One region of the Musicola paradisiaca NCPPB 2511 genome, then DNA from elsewhere that is predicted to be linked to it. Evidence: predicted binding sites of a transcription regulator. Region 1 holds the regulator's gene; each other region holds the start of a gene.
What was found. The regulator LexA, encoded in region 1, represses DNA repair genes until DNA is damaged. The targets are predictions, from matches to a motif close to TNCTGTATGTACATACAGNA.

Region 1 (4,234 bases):
ACTGGCCGCTGCGGCTCGATCGGGTCGATGTCGTCGCGCCATTGCGGTACGTGGGTGTTGAGGTAGCTGGTCAGCGATAGCGGTTCGCCGATGTTTACGTACCCTTGCCCCAGATTACGCAGCTTACTCAGGCCGCGCACCATCTGTATGAACCCTTCTTTTTCTTTGGTAGCGCCGCGCAATTCCTTGGCATAGGTTCCCACTTCCATCACATGTTCGTAACCAATGTAGATAGGAACCAGTGTTATGGGACGGGTTCCGCCACGCAGCATGGCTTGAATCGTCATCGCCAGCGTGCCGGTTTTAGGTTCCAGCAAACGCCCCGTGCGTGAACGGCCGCCCTCGACAAAATACTCTACGGAATAACCGCGGGTGAACAGTTCGCCCAGGTATTCGCGGAACAACGTGGAATAGAGCTTATTGCCTTTGAAGGTTCGGCGGATGAAGAAAGCGCCGAGACGGCGGAAAATCGGCCCGGCCGGCCAGAAGTTCAAGTTAATGCCCGCCGCGATGTGCGGAGGCACCAGCCCCTGGTGATAAAGCACATAGGAAAGCAGCAGGTAATCCATATGGCTGCGATGACAAGGAACATACACCAGTTCGTGCCCGTCCTGAGCCAGCTGGCGGACCCGCTCGGCGTTATGGACGTTAATCCCTTGATATAACCGGTTCCAGGTCCAGCTCAGGACGCGATCGGAAAGGCGAATCGCTTCGTAAGAAAAATCGGCGGCGATTTCTTCCAGCAGGGTAATCGCGTTCTGTTGCGCTTTCTCGTGGGAAATCTTTTTTACCCGCGCTTCATCATCGATGGCTTTAGCTATTGCTTTGGACGACAACAGTTTGTTGAACAGATCCTGCCTTGCGGGCAGTCTGGGGCCGACTGCTGCCAGTCGTAGTCGGGAAAAATGCATCCGCGCTACGCGAGCCAGCTTGTGGGCGATGGTCTTGTCAGTACCATGTTCTGTGGCCATATAACGCAGGGATACCGGCGTTGAGAAACGCACGAAACTGTCCCGTCCCAGCCACAAAACGGCAAAAAATTTCTCGATGCCGTTCAGCAATCGTAAATGTGGCGTTTCCTGATTCTGCTGGCCTTCGCGGCCAGGTGAGCGTCCGAACATGACGGACACGGGAATCATCTGGATATCCAGATCCGGATTATTACGGTGCAGATCCAGGTAGTCATGAAAGAGCTTGATCGATTTCTCTTTCGGGACGTAGTAATGGAACACGCGCGGGCCGTCATTGACAAAGACGTAACTTGGCAACGTCTTGCCATCAATATGGAGTGGCTGCAGCGGATCCGGCAAACCGAGCTCGCGGCATTTGGTGCGCAGAGTCAGTAAATCCGCTTTGGAGTTGTAGGGCAGCACATAGAAAATCGGCCGGGACGGATCCAACTGTTGTTCAGCAACGGGATCCTGGGGAATAACTTTACTCTTCACCAGGAATTTAAGGGGAATATTCAGTAATTTATAGTAAATTCTACGCCAACCTGACATAACAACCAGAAGCCTCCTGTTAGCAACGCGCCGAAAGGATACCAGAAACCCGACAGGATATCTGTGGTGATACGTTCGTGCGGGCACGTTAAAATTGCGTTCAATCACAAATTACAGGTGGAGCAAGTATGAATAAAACAACGGGGTTCACCCGGCTCGTTAAAGCAACAGGGTACTCGTTGCAAGGATTGAAACAGGCATGGCTGCACGAAGCGGCATTTCGTCAAGAATCGCTACTGACTCTCGCCGCGATTATTATTGCGTGTTGGCTACCGGTTTCAACGATTGAGCGGTTGTTGCTCATCGGTTCGGTGGTGTTGATTGTGTTGTTTGAGCTTGTCAACAGTGCGATAGAAGCGGTTGTGGATCGTGTCGGGATGGACTATCACGAATTGTCCGGCAGGGCGAAGGATATTGGCTCGGCGGCGGTGTTTGTCGCCTGTTTGCTGGCCGCAAGCGTGTGGGGAAGCTTGCTGTGGAGCCATTTTGCGTGAGGCTTCGAATATTCGCAGAAAATTCCGTGGAATAGCGTTCTTCCGGGTTCCCATTGCCGGTATCCCTGTATATACTCACAGCGAAACTGTATAAACAACCAGGGGGCGGGATGAAAGCATTAACCACCAGACAACAACAGGTCTATGATCTTATTCGCGATCATATCTCTCAGACCGGGATGCCACCGACCCGTGCTGAAATTGCAAGTCAACTCGGCTTTCGCTCGCCAAATGCAGCGGAAGAGCATCTTAAAGCGCTGGCGCGCAAAGGTGTCATAGAGATCGTTACCGGCGCATCTCGTGGAATCCGGTTGCTGATGGAAGAAGAAGATCAAGGGCTACCATTGATTGGCCGTGTGGCTGCTGGCGAGCCCTTACTGGCTCAACAGCATATCGAATGTCATTACCAGGTCGATCCCGCCATGTTCAAGCCTAACGCGGATTTTTTGCTGCGCGTCAGCGGTATGTCGATGAAAGATATTGGTATTCTTGACGGTGATTTGTTAGCTGTTCACAAAACCCAGGATGTGCGTAATGGTCAGGTCGTCGTTGCACGTATTGAAGATGAAGTGACGGTCAAGAGACTGAAAAAGCAGGGGAATATTGTGCAGCTGCTGGCAGAGAACAAGGATTTTGAGCCCATTGTCGTCGATTTGCGTGAACAGAATTTCTCGATTGAAGGTTTGGCCGTCGGCGTAATTCGTAACGGCGACTGGAGCTGATTTTTCTCGCCGGTTTGATTCCGATTCCTGCTACTTATACAGTCTGGCTGGCGCTTTTTGTTTACCTTTACCGATGAGCGCCTGCCGTGACCTGTAAAATCCCTTTTGATGTGTGACGGTCGATGTTGAACCTCGTAGGTTGCCCGATGTTCAACGCTTCTTCACGATCAGGCTGTGATCATGATTGCAACTATCCCGCTGTTCGCAGGACTCCACCTGTTGGCATTCTCGGCAGAAACCATGCGCTTCCACAACGCTGTGCCGCATCACGAACCCTGACTGTTGCGCCAATTGCTGCAGCGTTTCTTCCACGCCTTCAGTCTGGCGTTCAGTCACTTGTCCGCACCGGTCGCAGATGAACAACGCGGAAGTATGGCTGTGTTCTTCAAAGTGGTGGCACAGCACATAGCTGTTGTTGGACTCGACACGATGAATAAATCCTTGCTCAAGAAGGAAATCCAGTGCGCGATAAACTGTGGGCGGCTTGGCTTGCGGCTCTGATGCACGCAGGAGATCGAGTAAGTCATATGCACTGATGGCGCCGGTTTGCTGTGCGATTAAACGCAGCACTTCCTGACGCTGGGGTGTAAGACGCACGTTGCGCTGCTGACAAAGCTGTTCGGCCTGAATGACAAGTTTGTCCGGATTGACGGAATCCATGGCAATAACCCTGAAGCCTGTTTGGGATCATGCGGCCATCTTAGCATGACAGGGCAAAAACACTGAAACGCGCCGCTTTAGCGCCTATTTGCCTTAGCTTGTGTTGGGTAGGTCAGGCGACCAGGTCGATCAGTAAAGCTCGCGTATCGGAGCCGGCCTGTAAAGTGAGACTCTTTTCCTGTTGGATGAATGCGCCATCTCCGCAGTGCAAATTCCGGCTCGCATCGGCGCAACCGCAAACGCGGATGCTGCCGTAGATGGATTGCAGATAACCGCTATTACCTTTCAATGGCAGGGTCTGCTGCTCGCCGGTTTTCATGTCCACATGGTGAATCCAGACCTGCTGGCGAAGGTGAAGGGCGTTTGGGGTATCTTCCGGCGAGGCGATTAACTGGTTGCCAGACGCTTGCAGCGTCAGCCGCTGCAGGGGGGAATTCTCGCGCGTCGGACACGCATCCAACCATAACTGAAGACGAGTCAACGGGGTTGTGTCGTCGATGTTGTGCTCGCTATAGCTAATGCCCGGCTGTGTTGCCAACAGTAATACGTCGCCCGCATCGGCGCGGATGTGGGCGCCGTTGCTATCACGGTATTCGGCCCGCCCTTGCAACAGAATATTCAGGATATCAACACGTGGATAGGTACGCGGCTGAAAGGCGGTTTTGGGTGACAACACTTCCTGGTTCAGCACGCGTAATGACGCAAACCCGAGATAATCAGGATCGAAATAGTGGCCGAAGGAAAAGGTATAACGAGCCTGTAACCAGCCATAGTCAGCCTGGCCGCACTGTTCAGCAACTCTGCTAATGATCATGGTATTTCAGACCCTTGGAATTGTTAATGCTGAGATGGTAAT
Region 2 (4,234 bases), 1.5 Mb from region 1:
ACACATGATTTTGTGCAGCTTCTTGATCTTATAGCCTTGTGTACTGGCTTTGTTTATACCACTTAGAGCATTGAGTGTTCTTTGTGATAGCACTGACTATCGAACCTCGCTTCTATTAGTATAGATCCAACTGACTCCCTTCCCTCTTACGAATATAACTTCACCGATAATTACTTATCGACTTATATATATTTTTCAGATTGGTTAGCCAATTGCGACTCCATTACAGAGCTACGTTGGGTACTACGGAGTCTCCGTTACCGTATTGGTTAATGACTTAACCAACTTAGGTAATCCCGTATTTCTTTGTAGTCAAGGTGCATCCCACTTAGGTTCCACTTACGTTCAATTACCACTCTCACCGAGCAGGTGCCAATATTGTTGGATATAGTAACCTTCTACACATAATTACTATAAATATTGGTATGACTCCTGAATAACCGTGAGCCATAGATATCCCGAAACCCACTATGAACTATGATTCAACCAATCAGGCTTAACCCTATGGGACTTGCAATGGCTGGCGCAAAGTAGGTTATTTCCCCGCAACCAGCCTTTTCCTGACATGCTACACTCCCCTCCCTCTTTCGAGGTTCAAACCCATACTGGGTAAGGATAAGTCAGGCTTGCAATAGGCACTCCAACAGCCTATGATTAACTCAATGATTTGAATTAACCACTTGATTTACAAAGCAAAACGGCGCACTTAGAACGGAATGTCGTCGTCGAAGTCCATCGGCGGCTCGTTGCCCGGCATTGGGGCGCTTTGCGGACGGGGCGCCTGTGCACCGCCGCTGAAAGAGGCTGCGGGCTGTTGCGGCTGGCCCCAGCCGCCCTGCTGCGGGTTGCCGCCAGTATTATTGTTACCCATACCGCCGCCAGCCGGCGCGGCACCGCCGGCGCGACCGCCGATCATCTGCATGGTGCCGCCTACGTTGACCACGATTTCCGTCGTGTAGCGATCCTGGCCGGACTGATCCTGCCATTTACGGGTCTGCAACTGGCCTTCGATATAAACCTGAGAGCCTTTGCGCAGGTATTCGCCCGCCACTTCGGCTAACTTGCCAAACAGCACGACGCGGTGCCATTCGGTCTTTTCTTTCTGCTCGCCGGTCTGCTTGTCACGCCAGGATTCAGACGTGGCCAGCGTAATGTTGGCAACCGCACCACCGTTCGGCATATAGCGGACTTCGGGATCCTGCCCCAGGTGCCCGAGAAGTATGACTTTGTTTACGCCTCTGCTGGCCATGCTTTGTCTCCTGATAACGCTTTTTCACAAGTTTAAGAGATAAATTCTAGCATGCCAGTATGGCAGATAATACCCGCGCGCCGGATTCCATGCTTTTTTCCTTTGTTGCAATCGTTGCATTGAATACTGGATATTCATTCAGTTTTTTTTGTGCCATAATCGTCCGCTTGTTGGCTGCGCGCCGGCACAACCGGCGACCGCGCCGTGCCATTATCAATGGCACGCTTCTCTTTTTCTCTCGTGCCGAGGGGATGAAAAAACAGCGTCTACTGCGGGAAATGTGTGAATGGATAAGATCGAAATTCGTGGTGCCCGTACCCATAATCTTAAAAATATCAACCTGATCATTCCTCGCGACAAACTGATTGTCGTGACCGGGCTATCCGGCTCCGGCAAGTCGTCGCTGGCGTTTGATACGCTTTATGCCGAAGGGCAACGGCGCTATGTGGAGTCGCTGTCCGCCTACGCCCGCCAGTTTCTGTCGCTGATGGAAAAGCCGGACGTCGACCATATCGAAGGGCTGTCGCCCGCCATCTCCATCGAGCAAAAGTCCACCTCGCACAACCCGCGTTCCACCGTCGGAACCATTACCGAAATTCACGATTATCTGCGTCTGCTGTTCGCCCGCGTGGGGGAGCCGCGTTGCCCGGAACATGACATTCCGCTGGATGCCCAGACGGTCAGCCAGATGGTGGATAGCGTGCTGTCGCAACCGGAAGGCAAACGCCTGATGCTGCTGGCGCCAATCGTGAAAGAGCGTAAGGGCGAGCACACCAAAACGCTGGAAAACCTGGCGACGCAGGGCTATATCCGCGCCCGTATCGACGGCGAGGTGTGCGATCTGTCCGACCCGCCTAAACTCGAGCTGCAAAAGAAACACACGATCGAAGTGGTGATTGATCGTTTCAAAGTCCGCAACGATCTGGCTCAGCGCCTGGCCGAATCGTTCGAGACCGCGTTGGAACTGTCCGGCGGTACGGCGATTGTGGCCGACATGGACGACGATTCCGTACCGGAATTGCTGTTTTCCGCCAATTTCGCCTGCCCGGTGTGCGGCTACAGCATGCATGAACTTGAGCCTCGTCTGTTTTCGTTCAACAACCCGGCAGGGGCTTGCCCCAGCTGCGACGGGCTGGGTGTGCAGCAGTTCTTCGACCCGGCGCGAGTGATTCAGAATGGCGAACTGTCGCTGGCGGGAGGCGCTATTCGCGGCTGGGATCGCCGTAATTTCTATTATTTTCAGATGCTGCGCTCGCTGGCGGAGCATTACGAGTTTGACGTGGAAGCACCATACGACAGCCTCAGCCCGGCGACCCAGAAGGTGATCTTGTACGGTTCCGGCAAGGAAAACGTTGAGTTCAAGTACATCAACGATCGCGGCGATACTTCGGTGCGCCGTCATCCGTTTGAAGGGGTGCTGAACAATATGGAGCGCCGCTACAAGGAAACCGAGTCCGCCGCGGTGCGCGAAGAACTGGCGAAATTTATCAGTAATCGTCCGTGCGCCAGCTGTCACGGTACCCGTCTGCGCGAGGAAGCACGCCATGTGTTCGTTGAACAGACCACATTGCCGCAGATTGCCGATATGAGCATCGGCCACGCGCTGGCGTTTTTCGGCAATATGACGCTGAGCGGGCAACGGGCGAAAATTGCGGAAAAAGTGCTGAAAGAGATTGGCGATCGTCTGCGGTTCCTGGTGAACGTCGGCCTGAACTATCTGTCGTTGTCCCGCTCGGCGGAGACTCTGTCCGGCGGCGAAGCGCAGCGTATTCGTCTGGCCAGCCAGATCGGCGCCGGGTTGGTCGGTGTCATGTATGTGCTGGACGAACCGTCCATCGGCCTGCACCAGCGCGATAACGAACGCCTGTTGGATACCCTGATCCACTTGCGGGATCTCGGCAATACGGTGATTGTGGTGGAGCACGACGAAGACGCGATTCGCGCCGCCGATCACATCATCGATATCGGCCCTGGCGCCGGGGTGCACGGCGGTCAGGTGATTGCAGAGGGCACTGCGGCACAGATTATGGCAGAACCTGCATCGTTGACCGGGCAGTTTCTCAGCGGCCAACGCAAAATCGATATTCCGCCGCAACGCATCCCGGCGGATCCGACCAAAGTGCTGAAACTGATTGGCGCACGCGGCAACAATCTGAAGGACGTGACCCTAACGCTGCCGGTCGGTTTGTTCACCTGTATTACCGGGGTCTCCGGTTCGGGAAAATCCACGCTGATCAACGATACGCTGTTCCCGATTGCCCAGCGGCAGCTTAACGGCGGCGAATTGAACGAACCGGCGCCGTACCGGGAAATTCAGGGGCTGGAGTATTTCGACAAGGTTATCGATATCGATCAAAGCCCGATCGGCCGCACTCCGCGCTCTAATCCGGCCACTTATACCGGCGTCTTCACCCCGATTCGTGAACTGTTCGCCGGGGTGCCGGAAGCGCGCAGTCGCGGTTACAACCCCGGTCGTTTCAGCTTCAACGTGCGCGGTGGCCGTTGTGAAGCTTGTCAGGGCGACGGCGTGATTAAGGTAGAAATGCACTTTCTGCCGGATATTTACGTTCCCTGCGACCAGTGCAAAGGCAAACGCTATAACCGCGAAACGCTGGAGATTAAATACAAGGGCAAAAGCATCCATGAAGTGCTGGAGATGACGATCGAAGAAGCCCGTGAATTCTTCGACGCCATTCCGGCGCTGGCGCGTAAGTTGCAAACGCTGATCGACGTCGGTTTGTCTTATATCCGCCTGGGGCAGTCGGCGACGACGTTGTCCGGCGGCGAAGCCCAGCGTGTGAAGCTGGCGCGCGAGTTGTCGAAACGCGGTACCGGCCAGACGCTCTATATTCTGGATGAACCCACCACCGGCCTGCATTTCGCCGATATTCAGCAACTGTTGGCGGTGCTGCACCAGCTGCGTGATCAGGGCAACACGATTGTGGTGATTGAGCACAACCTCGACGTGATTAAAACCGCGGATTG
Region 3 (4,234 bases), 460 kb from region 1:
CCTGAGTTTCCGCACGGGGCGCAACGGGATACATCTCTGCGGTATCAATCAGGTTGACCCCAGCGGCAACGGCGTGATCCAACTGGGCGTGGGCTTCTGCTTCACTATTTTGTTCACCAAAGGTCATGGTGCCCAGACCCAATACGCTGACTTCTAAACTGCTGTGTGGAATACGGTGATATTGCATGCCAGCTTCCTTTTTATCATGGGATGGCTGGTGCGGTCGCTCGCGCACCTCTTTTCCGACTATAACCAAGCGATTGCAAGGGGGGAAGCGTATTTATACGGTGGGGGGACTGCCATTATGACGTCGTCATTTAACGTTCCATCACCTGAGAGACGCTGTTGGTGTTGATCTGATGCCTGACACCCTCTTCATCAGTATAACTGAGCATTCCTGTCGCGGGATCGATCACGGGTTTCCCTTGGGTCAATAGCATCTGCCCCTCTTTGGTGGCGATGACGTAATGGCTGGAACAGCCTGTAAGCAGGGTTGCCAATATAAAGGCGGAGTAGAGTCTGAATCGGGAAGTCATGGGCGTTCTACCTATCGTACACGCAAAAAAATTGACAAACGCGAGCCAGTCTAGCAGAGCCTTTGCGAGTAGGAATTAAGATTTAAGCCAAAATCCGGTAGAACAGGTAAAAAATGTCGGGAAACGGTTAAAAGCCGTTCCCCGATAGCCATTACACTGTTTCTTTTGATTTTTTCCCACGCAGCAGATTGAGTGTTTCCACCGACATGGAGAAGAACATGGCAAAGTAGATGTAGCCTTTCGGTACGTGGATGCCGACGCTTTCCAGAATCAGGGTAAAGCCCACCAGGATCAGAAAAGACAAGGCCAGCATTTTTACCGACGGGTGGCGCTCGACGAATTCGCCGATCGGGCGGGCGGAAAACATCATGACACCCACAGCGATGACCACTGCCGCCATCATGATAAACAGATGATCGGACAGGCCAACGGCGGTGATGACGGAATCCAGGCTGAAGATAATATCCAGCAGCATGATTTGCAGGATAGCGCCGAAGAATGAATGCACCTGGGAGGTATGTTCTTCGGTACCGCCTTCTATGGTTTCGTGGATTTCACGGCTGGCTTTCCAAATCAGGAATAGGCCACCGAAAAACAGAATCATATCCCGCAGTGAAATATCCTGCCCAAAGAGTGTGAATAACGGATTGGTTAACCTGATCACCCAGGCAATCGACGCCAGCAGCGCCAGACGCATCAGCATGGCGCCCAACAGCCCAAGACGTCGCGCTTTGTTTTGTTGCGCTTTAGGGAGTTTGGCGACAACCAGTGACAGAAAGATGATGTTGTCGATGCCGAGAACGATTTCCAGAATGGTAAGAGTCCCTAGCGCCAACCAGGCGTTGGGATCAACGATCCAAGCGAACATGCTATCCATGTACCTTAAACGAAGAGTAAACGCCGATTATACATAACCGGGGATACGGGTAAAAAACCGATGTTGGGCATTAAAGCAGAAAGTGGCGGGCTAGTAACGGCGCGGTAAAGGTTTTTTTCAGGTAAAAACCGCGTGGCAGCGTCATGATCGGTTGGCCGTGCTCGCCGATGGCTTCAGTCAGTATGCGGCTGTTGGCGGCCTTGGGGCGCAATTGCAATACCTCTCCGTGTCTCGCGGTAATGCTTTCCACTTTCCCTAATACGATCAGATCCATCAGTTCTTCCCAATCCTGACGGAGTTGCTCTTCTTCTTTCTGACTGGGGCTCCAGAGAAGCGGCGTACCGACATGGCGTTGCGACAGCGGAATTGAACGGGCGCCTTCTACCGGGATCCATAACACTCGCGCGAGTTTGTGGCGGACATGGCTGTTCTCCCAGGTTACGCCGCTGTTGCCGGTTAGCGGCGCTACGCACACGAACGTGGTTTCCAGCGGTTTTCCTTCGCTGTCCACGGGGATGGTTTTCAACTCCACGCCGATATCGGGGAAATCCTGTTCCGGTTTACTGCCGGCGCTGGCGCCGAGAAAACGCTCCAGCAAGATCCCCGTCCACCCCTTATCTCTGCGCAGATCCGGCGGGATCGGTAATTGTGCGATGCGCGCCAGTTCCCCCAGCGTGTAGCCTGCCAGCGCTTGCGCGCGTTGCGCCAACGCCTGCTCGCTGTGCGGTGAGTCATTGTGGATCATTGGAATATTCATGTATGCCGGGCCATGATGTGATTAAAAAAGGAACAGTATCGGGCGGGGATAACCCTGATCCTATTAATTCTCGATGAAAAAAATAATAATAGCATGATTATGCTGGTTTTTTTCTTCTCTTGTTGCGAGAGAAAGATTTTTGCCCGGCATGTTGTTCATGATAAGACACCGGGAATGAACAGGATTTTACACCATGTTATCCACAGTTTTTTGGGATAACCGGGATAATTTGAGAGCACTGTTTCCATTTACAGCCTTGACGTCACGCTTTTTTGCTGGTTTCGTTGATTTTTTGGCTCGTTTGCGCAACTGACTTGTGGATAAAGTTGAGGTAGAGCGATCTTTCGCCACTCTGAGAAAGATCCTGTTCAAGGCTGTTGTGTATAGAGGCGTGATATGGGGAAAAGTAGTTTAATTGTTTGAAAAAATATAACTATTTTCTCTAGTCCATTTTTGGGCTGTGTGGTGTGCGATGAGTTTTACTCACTTTTTCATGACGTTCTGCACAAAGATGTCCACAGAAAAAGTGAATAAACTGCCGCTGATTACCTGAGCGTGTTTATAACTTCGATTTTATCTGTGGGTTAACGTCATTTTATTAGAAAGAACCCAATGTGAAGCGGGAGTTTACCGTTTTGCGGGAGTGTGAAACAATCAAGTCATCTTGCATTTTCAGTTTATCGAGGTAGTCCGGTGATCGATGATGATGGCTACCGCCCGAATGTTGGTATCGTAATTTGTAATCGGCAGGGTCAGGTATTGTGGGCCCGTCGTTATGGCCAGCACTCCTGGCAGTTTCCCCAGGGAGGGATTAATCCCGGAGAAAGCGCGGAACAGGCTATGTACCGCGAACTGTTCGAAGAAGTGGGGCTGCGGAAAAAGGATGTTCGTATTCTGGCTTCAACCCGAAGCTGGCTGCGCTATAAATTGCCAAAACGTTTGGTGCGTTGGGATACAAAACCGGTGTGTATCGGCCAGAAGCAAAAATGGTTTCTGCTACAGTTAATGTGTAACGAATCAGACATCAATATGCAGAGCAGCGGTACGCCGGAGTTCGATGGGTGGCGCTGGGTCAGTTATTGGTACCCGGTGCGTCAGGTGGTGTCTTTCAAGCGTGATGTTTACCGGAAGGTGATGAAGGAGTTCGTCACCTCAGTGATACAGCTACAGGAGAATACGGCTGCCCGGATGTCATCAGGCCCGCGACGAAAAAGAGGATAGCTCGGCACATCATGCTCACGCGACTGCGAGAAATCATTGAAAAGGTTGCGGCAACAGCCAGGCTGAGCGATGCGCTGGAGATTCTGGTGAACGAGATTTGCCTGGCGATGGATACGGAAGTCTGTTCCATCTATCTGGCGGATCATGATCGTCAGTGTTATTACCTGATGGCGACGCGCGGGCTGAAGAAACCGCGCGGACGCACCATTACCCTGGCGTTTGGCCAGGGGATCGTGGGGCTGGTGGGGGAACGCGCTGAGCCCATCAATCTAGCGGATGCTCAACGTCATCCCAGTTTCAAGTTCATTCCTGCCGTGCGCGAGCAGCATTTCCGTTCATTTCTCGGCGTGCCGATTATCCACCGACGCCAGTTGTTGGGCGTGCTGGTGGTGCAACAGCGTGAGCACCGTCAGTTCGATAAAAACGAAGAATCCTTCATGGTGACGCTGGCGACCCAGATGGCCGCCACCCTGTCGCAATCACAGATGAAAGCCCTGTTTGGGCAATATCGTCAGACGCGCATCAAGGCGCTGCCTGCTGCGCCCGGCGTAGCGATTGCCACCGGCTGGCAGGATCGCAGTCAACCCTCTTTGGAACTGGTCTTTCCCGCCTCCAGTCTGGACAGCGATCGGGAACGAGCCCGGCTACTGGCGGCGATTGGCGAGGCGGGCGTTGAATTTCGGCGTTTTAGCAAGCGTTTCAGCGCCAGTGCGCAGAAAGAAAGCGCCGCTATCTTCGATTTCTACATTCATCTGTTGAATGATGCGCGGCTGAAACGCGAGTTGCTGCAGGAGATTGATACCGGCAGTGTCGCGGAATGGGCGGTAAAAGTCGTGATCGAGC

Region 2: uvrA (excinuclease ABC subunit UvrA) is a predicted target of LexA. The motif match lies at 1,374-1,393, and genes of this name have one in related genera.
Region 3: mutH (DNA mismatch repair endonuclease MutH) is a predicted target of LexA. The motif match lies at 2,407-2,426, and genes of this name have one in related genera.

What each region holds. Positions count from the first base shown of each region.
Region 1 covers NZ_CM001857.1:3,942,704-3,946,937, reverse strand. Annotated here, with positions in the region: gene plsB (glycerol-3-phosphate 1-O-acyltransferase PlsB) at 1-1,502, opposite strand, end outside; gene DPA2511_RS17430 (diacylglycerol kinase) at 1,631-1,996, shown strand; gene lexA (transcriptional repressor LexA) at 2,107-2,718, shown strand; gene zur (zinc uptake transcriptional repressor Zur) at 2,869-3,378, opposite strand; gene DPA2511_RS17415 (pirin family protein) at 3,491-4,192, opposite strand.
Region 2 covers NZ_CM001857.1:804,370-808,603, forward strand. Annotated here, with positions in the region: gene DPA2511_RS03715 (reverse transcriptase domain-containing protein) at 1-93, opposite strand, end outside; gene DPA2511_RS03720 (single-stranded DNA-binding protein) at 707-1,249, opposite strand; gene uvrA (excinuclease ABC subunit UvrA) at 1,536-4,234, shown strand, end outside.
Region 3 covers NZ_CM001857.1:3,486,068-3,490,301, reverse strand. Annotated here, with positions in the region: gene DPA2511_RS15520 (NADP(H)-dependent aldo-keto reductase) at 1-187, opposite strand, end outside; gene DPA2511_RS15515 (YgdI/YgdR family lipoprotein) at 318-536, opposite strand; gene DPA2511_RS15510 (TerC family protein) at 688-1,404, opposite strand; gene mutH (DNA mismatch repair endonuclease MutH) at 1,484-2,170, opposite strand; gene rppH (RNA pyrophosphohydrolase) at 2,864-3,391, shown strand; gene ptsP (phosphoenolpyruvate--protein phosphotransferase) at 3,403-4,234, shown strand, end outside.